Regions from separate parts of the Alteromonas sp. I10 genome, predicted to be linked through region 3. Evidence: predicted binding sites of a transcription regulator. Region 3 holds the regulator's gene; each other region holds the start of a gene.

The links. The regulator FNR, encoded in region 3, switches genes on or off when oxygen is low (the NO sensors DNR and NnrR bind a similar motif). The targets are predictions, from matches to a motif close to TTGATCTAGATCAA.
Region 1: a site for FNR is predicted at 2,456-2,469, ahead of BZA03_RS19375 (OmpW family outer membrane protein). Genes of this name have one in related genera too.
Region 2: a site for FNR is predicted at 2,397-2,410, ahead of BZA03_RS10320 (PRC-barrel domain-containing protein). Genes of this name have one in related genera too.

What each region holds. Positions count from the first base shown of each region.
Region 1 covers NZ_QJJN01000012.1:147,919-152,336, reverse strand. Annotated here, with positions in the region: gene BZA03_RS19390 (gamma carbonic anhydrase family protein) at 1-271, shown strand, start outside; gene aroE (shikimate dehydrogenase) at 268-1,107, opposite strand; gene BZA03_RS19380 (group II truncated hemoglobin) at 1,106-1,537, shown strand; gene BZA03_RS19375 (OmpW family outer membrane protein) at 1,662-2,342, opposite strand; gene hemF (oxygen-dependent coproporphyrinogen oxidase) at 2,576-3,508, opposite strand; gene BZA03_RS19365 (Sua5/YciO/YrdC/YwlC family protein) at 3,505-4,110, opposite strand; gene BZA03_RS19360 (type I DNA topoisomerase) at 4,156-4,418, opposite strand, start outside.
Region 2 covers NZ_QJJN01000004.1:296,492-300,909, forward strand. Annotated here, with positions in the region: gene BZA03_RS10305 (LysR family transcriptional regulator) at 1-523, opposite strand, end outside; gene BZA03_RS10310 (rhodanese-like domain-containing protein) at 580-930, opposite strand; gene BZA03_RS10315 (helix-turn-helix transcriptional regulator) at 1,115-1,426, shown strand; gene BZA03_RS10320 (PRC-barrel domain-containing protein) at 1,523-2,272, opposite strand; gene maoP (DUF413 domain-containing protein) at 2,465-2,821, opposite strand; gene BZA03_RS20415 (hypothetical protein) at 3,221-3,388, shown strand; gene BZA03_RS10330 (LysR family transcriptional regulator) at 3,515-4,345, shown strand; gene BZA03_RS10335 (DUF2750 domain-containing protein) at 4,418-4,418, shown strand, end outside.
Region 3 covers NZ_QJJN01000007.1:149,737-154,154, forward strand. Annotated here, with positions in the region: gene BZA03_RS14385 (heavy metal translocating P-type ATPase) at 1-726, shown strand, start outside; gene ccoS (cbb3-type cytochrome oxidase assembly protein CcoS) at 728-958, shown strand; gene BZA03_RS14395 (sulfite exporter TauE/SafE family protein) at 945-1,604, shown strand; gene fnr (fumarate/nitrate reduction transcriptional regulator Fnr) at 1,650-2,387, shown strand; gene uspE (universal stress protein UspE) at 2,632-3,555, shown strand; gene ttcA (tRNA 2-thiocytidine(32) synthetase TtcA) at 3,704-4,418, shown strand, end outside.

The DNA of each region.
Region 1 (4,418 bases), on a different contig from region 3:
TAAGTGTATGCTGCACGGCTGCCAGTTGGGTAATCGAATTCTCGTTGGCATGGGCGCTATTGTAATGGATGGTGTTGTTGTTGAAGACGATGTGTTTATTGGTGCAGGTACATTAGTACCGCCGAACAAAAGGTTAGTAAGCGGATTTCTTTACGTGGGAAACCCCATGCAAAAGAAAAGGCCGCTCAACGACGCCGAAATGGCATTCCTGAAACAATCTGCCGTTAACTATGTTGTATTGAAAGATGAGTACCTTGAAGAAGCGAACTAGTTTCGCTTCTCACCTTGCTCAACGATAGCCCTGACACGTTTTACAATATCTGAAGTATCGGGGCGCTTTTGTGTCCATATGTAGAAAGCTTCAGCCGCTTGCTCAACCAGCATCCCTAATCCATCTATTTGCGTTTTGACACCAAGTTCGGCCGCATCTCTCATAAAGCGCGTGGGTGAGTTTTTATAAACCATGTCGTACACCACTTCACAGTTTTGTAAAACACCATCATTTAAACGGCACGGCAATTCATTGCTTAAACTGGCGGCTGTTGAATTGATAATAATATGAGGCGCAACATCTGCGATATCTTCAAGCGCAGCCACCTGCACTTTAGCGTTTGAAGCGGCACTTGCCACTTCCTCAGCTTTCGCTTTGGTTCTATTGGTGATGGTTAAAGAGGTGGCCCCTGCTTTTAATAACGGGGAAATTACGCCACGGGCTGCGCCGCCGGCACCAATAAGCAACACGCGCTTACCCTTAATTTCCACACCGCTGTTAAGCAGATCGTTTACCAGCCCTACACCATCAGTGTTGTATCCCCATATTTCTCCGCTGTCACCATTCATTAGCGTATTAACAGCTTGTGCATCTTTGGCTGCTTGGTCGTCTACCTTTGCCAAGTTGAATGCATCAAGCTTAAAAGGCATGGTGACGTTACAACCTACCGCGCCTTCCTGAGCTAAAAACGCGTTGGCGGCATCTACAAAACCGTCTACTGGCGCAAGTATCTTTTCATAAGAAATATTTTCTCCCACTTGTTCAGCAAACATTTGATGGATAGTTGGTGATAAACTCTGTGCAATAGGATTTCCGAATACAGCGAATTTTTTCATGGGAATACGAGACTTATTTAATATAAAGAAGAAAAGCGATAATCGTGCTTCGCAGAGTACACCATATGAACGTATAGGTGGAGAGGAGAAAGTACGGGAATTAGCAAATACGTTTTACGACATAATGGAAACCGATCCACTCGCCAATGAACTGCTAGCTATTCACCCCCAGCCATTAGACAGAATTCGCCACGTGTTCTTTCTCTATTTAAGTTTATGGCTTGGTGGTCCTGATGATTACCAGCAGCAGTATGGCCACCCGCGTCTGCGTGCACGCCACCTACCTTATACCGTAACACCAGAGTTAAAAGCGCAGTGGATGTATTGCATGCGAAAAGCCATGTTTAAAACGGTTGAAGATATCGCCTTAGCTCAACAGTTGATAGACGCACTTGATCAACTCGCCAATCACATGGTGAATACAAAATAAAAAAGCGCGTTGAAAGGATTAACCTTTTAACGCGCAACTCCCCTGTTACTGTCTACGCTCTTTATGGCGCATAAAGTAGTGCAATTGTGAAAGCCTAATAGTTAATAAGGCGTGAAACTAAGAATTAGAATGTGTAACCCACCGATAAGGTATACACCCAAGGATCTATTTCAATATCACTTACCTTTCCAGCAGCATCACCCACTTTGAAGGTTGCTTCGGTATCTATATCAATGAATCGAACCGATGCATTAACATGCCATTTTGTATCAATTTGGTAATCCATTCCCACCTGTGCTGACAAGCCAAATGAATTATCAAGCGATAGGTCGCTTAAGCCAGCTGTTTCATTCGCACCTGTAAACTCTTCATCAAAGATAAAGGTATAGTTGATACCTGCACCAATGTATGGCTGAAACGCAGAGCTGGCATCATTAAAATAGTAGTTTGCGGTAAGCGTAGGAGGAAGATGCGTGACTTCACCAAGCTGATTACCCGTCCCTAACGGATCAGCAACAGAAAAATTAACGTCGTGCTTAAAGGGCGTTGCGGCAAGCAGCTCAATATTAATATTGTCAGTAATAAAGTACGCTACGTTTAGACCTAGCTGAGTATCGTTATCGATATTAAGAGCCACGCCAAGATCAGTTCCACCCGCGACGATGTTAGAGGTAGATTCGTCAGGAGCAACGGTAGTAAGACCGCCACGAACAATCCAGTCGCCCTGCTGGTGAGCGCTAGCTAAAGGTGAGAGTGCAGCAAGTGTAAGGCAAAGTGCAGATGCAGATAAAAAGTGTTTGCGCATGATGTGTCTCTTTTGTGTTTAACTAAGATGGCGATACTTTACGCCTGTGGTTAAGAGAAACATTGATCCAGCGCAAGTTTGATAACTCACTGAAACACAGATGATATTCCACCTTGATGTAGATCAAAAAAGCGCCGCATTAACATTAATACGGCGTTTTTTAGTCATTAAAGATGAAAGCTGCTATCGGCGGTCCGCGTAAGGATTTAAGCGGAGCCTTATTTAATAATTAATCACCAATCAGTAGGTTTTAACCAGTCTGTCAGCTTGGCTTCGGCGCTACCCGGTGCAGGTGTATAACAATACTCCCAGCGCGCGAGCGGCGGCATCGACATTAGAATTGATTCCGTACGCCCGCCGGTTTGCAGTCCAAATAAAGTGCCTCGGTCGAATACAAGGTTAAACTCAACGTAGCGGCCCCGGCGGTAAAGTTGGAAATCACGCTCTCTTTCGCCGAAATCGGTTTGCTTACGACGTTCAACAATAGGAACGTAAGCATCGATGAAGCCATTACCAACAGCCTGCATAAATGCAAATGACTGTTCAAAGCCCCATTCATTCAGGTCGTCAAAGAATAAACCGCCCACTCCGCGAGTTTCATTGCGATGCTTTAAGTAAAAGTAGTCGTCGCACCACTTTTTGTACTTAGGGTAGACGTCATTGCCAAATGGTTTGCACAACTTCTTTGCAGTGTCATGCCAATGCAAAACGTCGTCTTTAAACGGATAAAATGGCGTCAAGTCGAAGCCGCCGCCAAACCACCAGATAGGTGCTTCGCCCTCTTTTTCTGCAATAAAAAAGCGAACATTAGCATGTGACGTTGGGATGTACGGGTTATGTGGATGAATAACGAGTGATACACCCATTGCTTGAAAGTTTCTTCCCGCAAGCTCAGGGCGATTAGCCGTTGCTGAAGCCGGCATTTGACTGCCAAACACATGAGAAAAGTTAACGCCGCCTTGTTCAATCACCGCACCATTTTTTAGTACTCGAGAGCGGCCACCGCCACCCTCTTCTCGCTGCCAGCTGTCTTCAACAAACTGGCCCTTACCATCGGCAAGTTCAAGGGTTTGGCAAATGGTGTCTTGCAGCCCTAGTAAATAGCTTTTTACTTGTTCTATTACTTCAGCGGCATTTTTACCGTCCAATAATTCTGCTGATGTCATGCTCTTATTACCTCTGCTGTGTCGCCATCGCGAATGGTACTGGGTTTAGTTGCACCACCTACTTCCCCTTCTATATAGAAAACGGAATCAGCGAATACGGCTTTTGCTTCTTCAGTGGTGATGGCTGGCGGTTGGCCGGTCAGGTTAGCGCTTGTGGAAACTAACGGTTTACCTAACTTGTTGCACAATTCCACTACTACAGGGTGATTAGTTACGCGCACCGCTATTTTACTATGCTTGCCGGTTAACCAAACTGGCGCAGATGACGACTTAGGTAATAGCCAAGTATTAGGGCCTGGCCAGCTCGAAAAAATATCGGTGCGTCTGTCAGGGCGAATGGCGTTGTCGTTAACATAAGGCAGTAGCTGACTGTAGTTTGCTGCAATCAATATCACGCCCTTTTCTACCGGTCGCTGTTTTATCTCTAACAGCGCATTTACAGCGGCTTCATTGTCGGGGTCACATCCGATGCCCATTACCGCTTCGGTTGGATAAACGATTAAACTGCCAGCTTGGAATGCGGCAACAACAGGGTCTACTTCAGGTGAGTTAGCCTCAACGGGGGTAAACGTGTTTACGTTCCCATTTTGGATATCAGACATGGTTTTAATCTCTACGTATAGTTCTTCGTTTAGTTGTTCGTATAATTACTTTTTAAAGCCACAACTAGGCTGAGGACACTGTAACTGCCCCTTTTTATCTATCAATACTCCCCAACCGCAATCTGGGCAGCTTTCATTAACCGGCGTGAAATTTAGCACATATCGACATTGTGGATAATGGTTGCACGCAAAAAACTGTTTGCCGTATTTGTTAGTACGCGAGATTAGATGCCCTTTCTTACACTTTGGACAATCCACCAAAGTATCTTCTTTTTCTTTAATGGGCTCTATGTGATGGCATGAAGGAA
Region 2 (4,418 bases), on a different contig from region 3:
GATGGTCGGCGTGAGCGACAGCTGCAAACTCAATTTCGCACAAGTCTTCGCTAAAGCCATTTGGAAATACGAAAGGAGAGATGCCTAAATCAACTTTACCATTGCTCAAAAGTGAATTTGCGCCACTGAGCACAGTTTCTTCTATCTCGATACGAAGCAGCGGGAACTCAGCAGAAACTTTCGCTAGCACGTTATAAAGCAATTCAGACGGAAAAATAATATCCACCGCTATGCGTAAAGTTGTTTCTGTGCCAGATTGAAGGCTATTGGCAACGGCCTCGAGCTTGTGCGCTTCGCTCAGCAAAAAAGAGGCACGGCGATACATAAGTTCGCCTTGCGGAGAAAGCTGGACTTTACGTCCAATATTCTCAAACAACGACACACCAATGGCGTTTTCAAGCTTTTGAACCGCGTGGTGAACGCTCGATTGACTTTTGTGAACTTCAGCAGCAGCTTGATTAAAGCCGCCTGCATCGACGACGGCTTTGAACATTCGCCATTGTTCTAACGTAGATTTCAGCATACAGCGCCTTAAAACTCTTAATTAACAATACTTATAGCATACACGTGGTTAAGAAGTCATTTTCGGTTTGCTTGGTTTATCGTGGGTACAGGGCATGTCACCACCGAAACGTTCTCATAGCCCATTTTTATAAGTTGCTCTGCTGCTAGTTTTGCTCGAATGCCCGATGCACAGTGAATATAAAGTGGCGCTGAAGCATCTTTAAACTGTTCCAGTGCCTTCATTTCGAGCACGCCGCGTGGTATGTGAAGCGCAGAAGGTACGGGCTGATTGGCAACTTCGGCACTCTCCCGTACATCAATCAGTATACCGCTATTGTTTCGGCACTCACTGGCCGCTTGCTCCGCAGATACAGTGCGTAAGTTATCGTCTATGTTTTCTATTCGAGTCTTCATATCTATAAGCATACTTTTCCTTTTTGCCTAAACTTGGTTAAAATAAGTAAAATCTAATATATTGATGTCAGCGTAATAAAACAATGTAAAATACAGGGATTCGTCGCATAAATTGGCAGGTCGGCAAAATGTCTTATACTTTAGTATAGTAAATGGCTAAATTGGTGCCGAAATACTTTACAGATAGAGAGTGCTTATGTCCGAGGATATGGTAATAGGTTCAGATGATATAATGGAACACGCTGCGGAAGCCGAGATCTTCCTAAAGCAATTCGCGAATAAAACACGCCTTATGGTGCTTTGTTCGTTGCTGAAAGAGGAAAAATCGGTAACCGAACTTCTCGAAGTTGTTAGCGTCTCGCAGCCAGTGATTTCTCAGCATCTTGCTTTATTGCGAGAATCAAAGATGGTGGCCACAAGAAGGGAAGGTCAAACTATTTACTACCGCTTAGCAGACGAGCGCGTCAAGCGTTTGATTGCTTTGATGTACGAATTTTTCTGCGAGTAATCTTCTTTTTGTATCCTAAGCTACAATGTCCGCCTTCAACAACGGACATTGTAAAGTTCCTAACTAAAAATCGCCAACAGTGACATTCTTCGGTTATTAATTTCCTTTTTTATTCAATTGCTCGCAAAGCATAGGCACATAGCCTTCTTCAGATATTTTTTCACTTTCCACTTCAGGTCTATCAACCAATTCGTCGTGACTTAAATTCACTACTACGCTGTGCGCCGCCCAGTCGATACTTTCAATATCGCTAGGTAGAAGTGCGAGATGTTTGCCACCCGGAAGCCAGTTGTTGGTATCTACCACTAGCATGATTATCTTCCAGCTTTCGGTGTCAATGACGAAGTTACTGATGTGGCCAACGTTATCAGTGGTTGTAGCAACTTCATATCCACCAACTTCGCCCACTGCTCTTAGGTGGTTGGTGCTCTTTTTCGGGTTTTCAGTTTCAGACTCTTCAGCGCGCTGTAATTCGACCAGTTCATTTGGATGTGCGAACTCCCCCCAAGCTCCTGGTCCAATCCAGTAGTATCCGTAACCAAAATATTTGAAGAGATTTTCTTCGTATTCACGTGACACAGGCTTATGTTCGTCAATAGAGGGGCTGTTTTTTAATGTATCAACTGTCATATTGATATGAACAGACTCACTATCTTCATCTAACTGTTTGACAGATATAGGTGATATCACCACTTTACGGCTAAGCGGTAGCCAAGTATTGGTATCTGCGACCAAGTAGCGAACAGTGAAGGTTTCGTCATCGAAAAGGATATCGCGGATGCCGCCCACTTTGTCATCTAGGGCATGTATTGAAAAGTGAGTAAGCTGTTTTGAACTAATGATCATCGTTGCGCCTCCTTTGCATGGGCTCGTTTTTCAGAATGAAATGCACAATTCACTGCACATCACTCTGTATTACTACTAAGTGTAGACAGTCCTTAATGTTTCTTCATTTTGTTCTTGTCTGAAGTTGATTGAGATCATTTGTTCAATAACAAAAAAGCTCGCCGGAGCGAGCTTTTTAGTAATGCTGTAGCATTATGCTACATCGAATTCTTCATCAGAGTAGTCTTCATCATAGTCTGATTGGTTACTCGCACTGCTGTGAAGGGTGTAGAAGTGCTTTTTGCCCCTTGCTAATCTGACGTATTTCGCCCAGGCTTTCTCTAGGTTATTGCTAGCTTCAACTTTACCTGTAACGAATTCGACGAAATGTCTCTCATCATCACTTTCAGGCGACAATTCGCCACTTTCAAGTCCTAGCAGTGTTTTGCCGTAGTGGGTTAGAAGATCGGCTTCAGTAATACTGAAGTCACCTGATTTACGAAAACCGTATGGAAACTTCTGACGGTCAATATAAGGTTTTGCAGATTGTCGAATAGCTAAACTTTTCATGTTGTACCCAACGTAATGTTTTGTTCAGCGCACTTTTAAGATAATTAAAAACGAAGATAAAACAAAAGATTTTTCTCTTATCAATAAAAAATTTTTAACGGTATAAAATCTAACACTAAATTTTAGATTACGTTTGAAAAGTATACAGAAAGTGCGAGGGTATAACCTCAAGCGTCATATGCCTAAGTTTTTGAAATTAAAGTAAAATGTAGGTATTTAATTATTGGCCCTGCAACGGGCGTCGCTATAACACGAGCGTAATTGAGTTGGACGTTAAAAGTCTATGAAAATCACTGATGGGAATAATCAAAAATTCTTGTCGCTACGATGATTAAAATTCGTTTTCTATTTTGTCGCTTAAGATAATAATTGAGGTGTGTTAACAACCCAGAGAAGTCAATGAGTAAAGACTATCGTTACCAGCGTGATGAATGGGACTCGGTAGAAGAGGAAGATTTTCACGCTAAAAAGCCAAATTCCAAACGTCAAAGTACTGTAAAGGAAAAGCAGAAGCGTGACCTGCAACGCCGTGACAAACAGCGTCGCCTGCACCAAGAAGAGTATTAATTCAGCGAGTTGGTGAAATTTTAATAAAGCGTACCGTTTATAGCGGTGCGCTTCTGTGCTTTTGTGTTTACTTGCCGTATTATCTGTGTCAATTTAGACCCACTTTGATTCGGTTGTACAATAAGCATGGATATACGCTTTCTCACCACCTTTATAGAGGTGGCAAAAACTCGTCACTTTGGTAAAGCGGCTGAAAACCTTTACCTCACTCAATCTGCAGTCAGTGCGCGCATAAAGCTACTTGAAGAGTATTTTCATACCACGCTTTTTATTAGGCAACGCAACAGTATACAGCTCACTCAATCTGGTGAGAAACTTCTGCCTTACGCTAGGCAATTATGCGCAACGCTAAACGAAGCAAAACAAGAGCTCCAAATTCAATCCTCTGAATATGTTGTTTGCGGCGCAACACAGCTGGCGAGCGAGCTGTTATTGCCTCAGATGCTCAGTCACCTACACAACTCGTTTCCCGATTGGTCAGTAAAGGCTGAAGTTCTTACGTTAGATACCCTTTCGCGACAATTGCACGAAAGGGTGACAGACTTATCATTCTCCACTGAACCGTTGAAATCTGAAGAAGTAAACAGTGATGTATTACTAGAGCAGGATTTGGCGCTATATAGAATTGGACAAGCGTCTGAGACTATTGATGCAGCAGATTTTGTGGCTATTGATTGGGGAACTAAGGCAAGAGACTGGTTGCTTACTGCTTACCCTCAACTTCGCGATGCAAAGTTAAGAACCAATTCGTTGAATCTTGCGCTTAACAATTTACAGAGCGAAGGTGGTATTGCCGTATTACCGACCAACGTTGAGAGTCAGTTACCCGGTAGTGTGAAAGTGACCAGAATCGAAACGTTAGAAAACGTATCGTTTAAGGTGTATGTGCACAGCATGAAGCAAGTCAGACGAGTGGGTCTAGCAGAGATAATAGAAAGCGTGTCTAAAGCGTGTTAACCGCTGCCATTAAATTTACCCACTGTGCCTAATTTAAAGGCATGTGAGTCGCAGAATTAAAGAGAGAAACTTA
Region 3 (4,418 bases):
GATAACACGGTACACAAAGTGACTAATTTTACCGTTACGCCAGGAGGTGGTATCAGCGGTGAGATCAATGACACGTTGTTTTCTATGGGATCTGCAGCATTCAGCGTTCACGAATCACAGCTAAAACTCATTGAAGCGTTCCCTTCAGCTAACGTGTTTCTCACGGTTAAGGGGCGTATTATGGCGGCGTATGAAGTAAAGGATTCACTAAGAGAAGATACGCAAGAAACTCTCGATATATTAGCTGTAAGCCATACCCTCGCCGTTTTAAGTGGTGATACACAGCAAAACGTTAATGCGCTTACCGCACCATTGCCAATTTCGACCGTTAAAGGTGGCCTAACACCTGAGCAAAAGTACGAAGCCGTTCAAGCTATGCAGCAATCTGGCGCGAAAGTGATGATGATGGGTGACGGTATTAACGACGCTCCAGTTCTTGCCAGCGCTGATGTGGCAATTGCAGTGGGTAATGCCACAGACGTGGCTAAAACTGCCGCCGACGTGATACTGCTTGGCGATCAGCTGCTTTCTGTACCAGAGCTTATTCGAACTGCGCATCAAGTGAAGCAAAAAATAAGGCAAAATATCGGCTGGTCGGTAGGTTACAACGTTTTGATCTTACCTTTCGCCGTATCAGGCCTACTTTCACCGTGGATGGCTGTTGTTGGTATGTCGTTAAGCAGTATCATTGTGGTCACAAACTCAACGCGACTTTTGAGCAAATAGCATGAGTATTATTTACGTATTAATTCCAATCGCCATCATCATTGTTGCCGTCGCTATTGTGATATTCTTTTGGGCGGTGAAAACCAATCAATTTGAAGATTTGGATCGCCAAGGGTATAGCATACTGTTTGACGATGATCTTCCGCCAGAAGAAAAAAAGCTAGCTGAGCAACGCAAGCAACTTCAAGACAGTAAAGTAGACAAAAGCCAAGCGCCACATGGAAGGGATTAACTACTTCTCTGCCTTTCTTATCGGCTTAGCCGGTGGAGTTCACTGTGTGGGAATGTGCGGTGGAATTGTCGCTGCGCTAAGGATGGTTTCGCCTAAAGGCGCTTCAGCACTACCCTATACCCTTGCCTATAACATGGGACGTATAGTGAGCTACACCATCGCCGGAGCAATAACCGGGGCACTTGGAAAAATTGCAGCAGATTATATACCTCTTGCCAACTATGCCCTTTCCCTACTTAGCGGAATCATGTTGCTTCTACTGGCGTGTTATTTGGGTAAGTGGTGGACTGGCTTAACAGTGCTGGAAAATGCGGGTAAAGGCCTATTTTCCAAAGTCCAGCCGCTTTCAAAACGCTTTTTGCCATTTAAGACCCCTTTAAGTGCGTTGCCTTATGGTTTTATTTGGGGTTGGCTTCCTTGCGGTTTGGTGTATTCCACACTTACCTGGTCTCTCGCGGCGGGTAACGCGCTAGAAGGCGCTGCTATTATGTTCTTCTTCGGTTTGGGTACATTACCCACCTTGCTCGCTGCAAGCGCTGGTAGCCAATATATTGTTCGAAGTTTTCAACATAACCATTTTAGACAAATTATTGCAGTAATAATGGCAATATATGCAGCTTATCTTATTCATGGCGCAATCGTTTAAAAATGGGTGTATTATTGTCGGGTATTCTTTTAGAGAGCGTGCATTATGAGCAAAGGAAGCCAATTTTCTATTCACTGTCAAAACTGTAGTTTCAGTCACCTGTGTTTACCGGTGGCGTTAAACAAAACAGAAATCGAGTCTCTTGACGATATTATTGAACGCAAGAAGCCGCTTCATAAAGGTGACACGCTGATTCAAACTGGTGATAAATTCCGTTCTCTATTTGCAGTGAGAACCGGTTCATTCAAATCATTTGTGACTAATACCGAAGGTGAAGAACAGATTACCGGCTTCCACTTTCCTGGTGATATTATCGGTTTCGATGCATTAAGAGAGAACAAACACCAAAGCTATACTTCTGCGTTAGAAACTGCCATGGTGTGTGAGCTTCCCTACGAGACCCTCGACGAAATGTCAGTGCAATTTCCAAAGCTACGCCACCAGATCATGAGCTTCATGAGCGCTGAAATAAAACAAGATCACGACATGATCATGCTTTTAAACAAGCGAACCGCAGAAGAGCGCTTACTGTATTTCATCTCACACCTGTCGCAACGCTTTGAAGAGCGTGGCTTTTCCCATAGAGAATTCCACTTAACCATGACGCGCAACGAAATTGGAAACTATTTAGGATTAACGATTGAAACGATTAGTCGTCTGTTAAGCCGTTTTCAAAAAGACAACATCATAAAAGTAGACGGCAAGCTTATTACTATTTTGGATTTCGATAGGCTAAACACCAAACTAGCGGCGCTTAACGGCCCTAGCGTTGTCTGCGGTTAGTCCTTTTTAAGTGTTAAATAAGGCGCGCACTAAGCGCGCTTTTTTGTAACCTGTGTTAGCCACCTACCTGCCCTTTCAGCGCCACGCCGGTTGCTCCATATTCAATTAGGTAGGTTCACTCATGGTCGCCTCGTAAAATTCTTGATCTAAAACAACTTACGTTTTTCCCAATGTCGTTTATAGTTAGTATTAGAAAGCTTCGATTTCGACAGCCGCTACTAAGTTTCGTAGTTAGGGGGACGTTATGATTGAGTGTAAACGAATTCTGGCCGTGGTAGATGCCGAGCGCGATAACCAACCTGCACTAAGCCGAGCTTATGAACTCGCTTCAAAAACAGGCGCTTCAGTTACCGCCATGATGGTGGTATACGACTTATCTTATGATATGACGACCATGCTTAGCCCGGATGAGCGCGAGTCAATGCGCGATGCAGTTACAAAGGAGCATGCAAAATGGCTTGCCACCCACTTAAGAGAACAAGGATTCACTGAAACTGATATCGTTGTAGAATGGAATAATCGTGCGTATGAGTCGATTATTTACTACACCCTAAACAATCAGATAGATTTAGTGGTAAAGGCAACCAAAAAGCACGACGATCTTGCTTCTGTTATTTTCACCCCCACCGACTGGCATTTAATGCGTAAATGCCCTCGCCCAGTATTGCTCGTTAAAGAGCACGACTGGCCAGAAGGAGGAGAGATTATTGCTGCAGTAAACGTAGGCAGTGAAGACGATGAGCATGCCGCACTTAACGATAAGCTCACCCTCATTGCTAACGACTACGCCTCTTTATTGAAAGGTAGCGTAAATTTGGTCAACAGTTACCCTTCTACACCACTTAATATCGCCATAGAAGTACCTGAGTTCGACCCCGATACCTACCACGACGCGGTAAAAAATCATCATTTAAAAGAAATGCGTAGTCACGCGTTAAAGTACGGTATTCCTGAAAACAAATGCGTAGTAAGAGAAGGCCTTCCGGAAAAAGTTATCCCGCAAGTGGCAAAAACACTGGATGCAGAGCTGGTTGTTATTGGTACCGTTGGCCGTGTGGGCATTTCAGCGGCCCTAATTGGTAATACTGCAGAACACGTGATCGACGAACTCAATTGCGATGTGCTTGCTATTAAGCCAGATGGATTTGTGTCGCCGTTGTCGCTGTAATCTTTTCATCAGTACCGCATAGCCCGTGTTTGCCGTTACTTAGCGGCCAACACGGTATGTCACCAACAAATTTAACCTCACAAGCATGGTCTCGAAAAGCCGCTTTAATGTATAATGGTGGCTTTATCACAAACCAAGCTAGTTAATTATGAGTTTAGGCACAAACAGTGCTGACGCGTCGCCATTAAATGCTGCGCAAAGTAAGCAAAAGTACAACTTCAACAAACTTCAGAAACGACTTCGCCGCAATGTGGGTAAAGCCATTGGCGATTTCGGTATGATTGAAAACAACGACAAAGTAATGGTGTGTTTATCTGGCGGTAAAGACAGCTACACCATGCTAGATATTTTATTGTTTTTAAAGAAGATTGCGCCTATTCACTTTGATATCGTTGCGGTTAATCTTGACCAAAAGCAGCCTGGTTTCCCAGAACATATCTTGCCTGAATATCTAGAAAGCATTGGCGTTGACTACAAAATTGTAGAAGAAGACACCTACTCTATTGTTAAAGACAAAATTCCAGAGGGAAAGACAACATGCTCTCTCTGTTCTCGCTTGCGCCGTGGTATTTTGTACCGCACGGCAAAAGAGTTAGGTGCGACTAAAATTGCATTAGGTCATCACCGCGACGACATGCTAGAAACGTTTTTCCTCAATATGTTTCATGGTGGCAAGCTTAAGTCTATGCCGCCAAAGCTAGTCAGCGATAACGGTGAACACATCGTTATTCGTCCATTGGCGTACTGCACAGAAAAAGACATCGAGAAATATTCTCAGGCCGCTGAATTTCCGATTATTCCTTGTAACCTTTGTGGCTCACAAGAAAACCTACAGCGCCAAAACATAAAGGCTATGCTTCAAG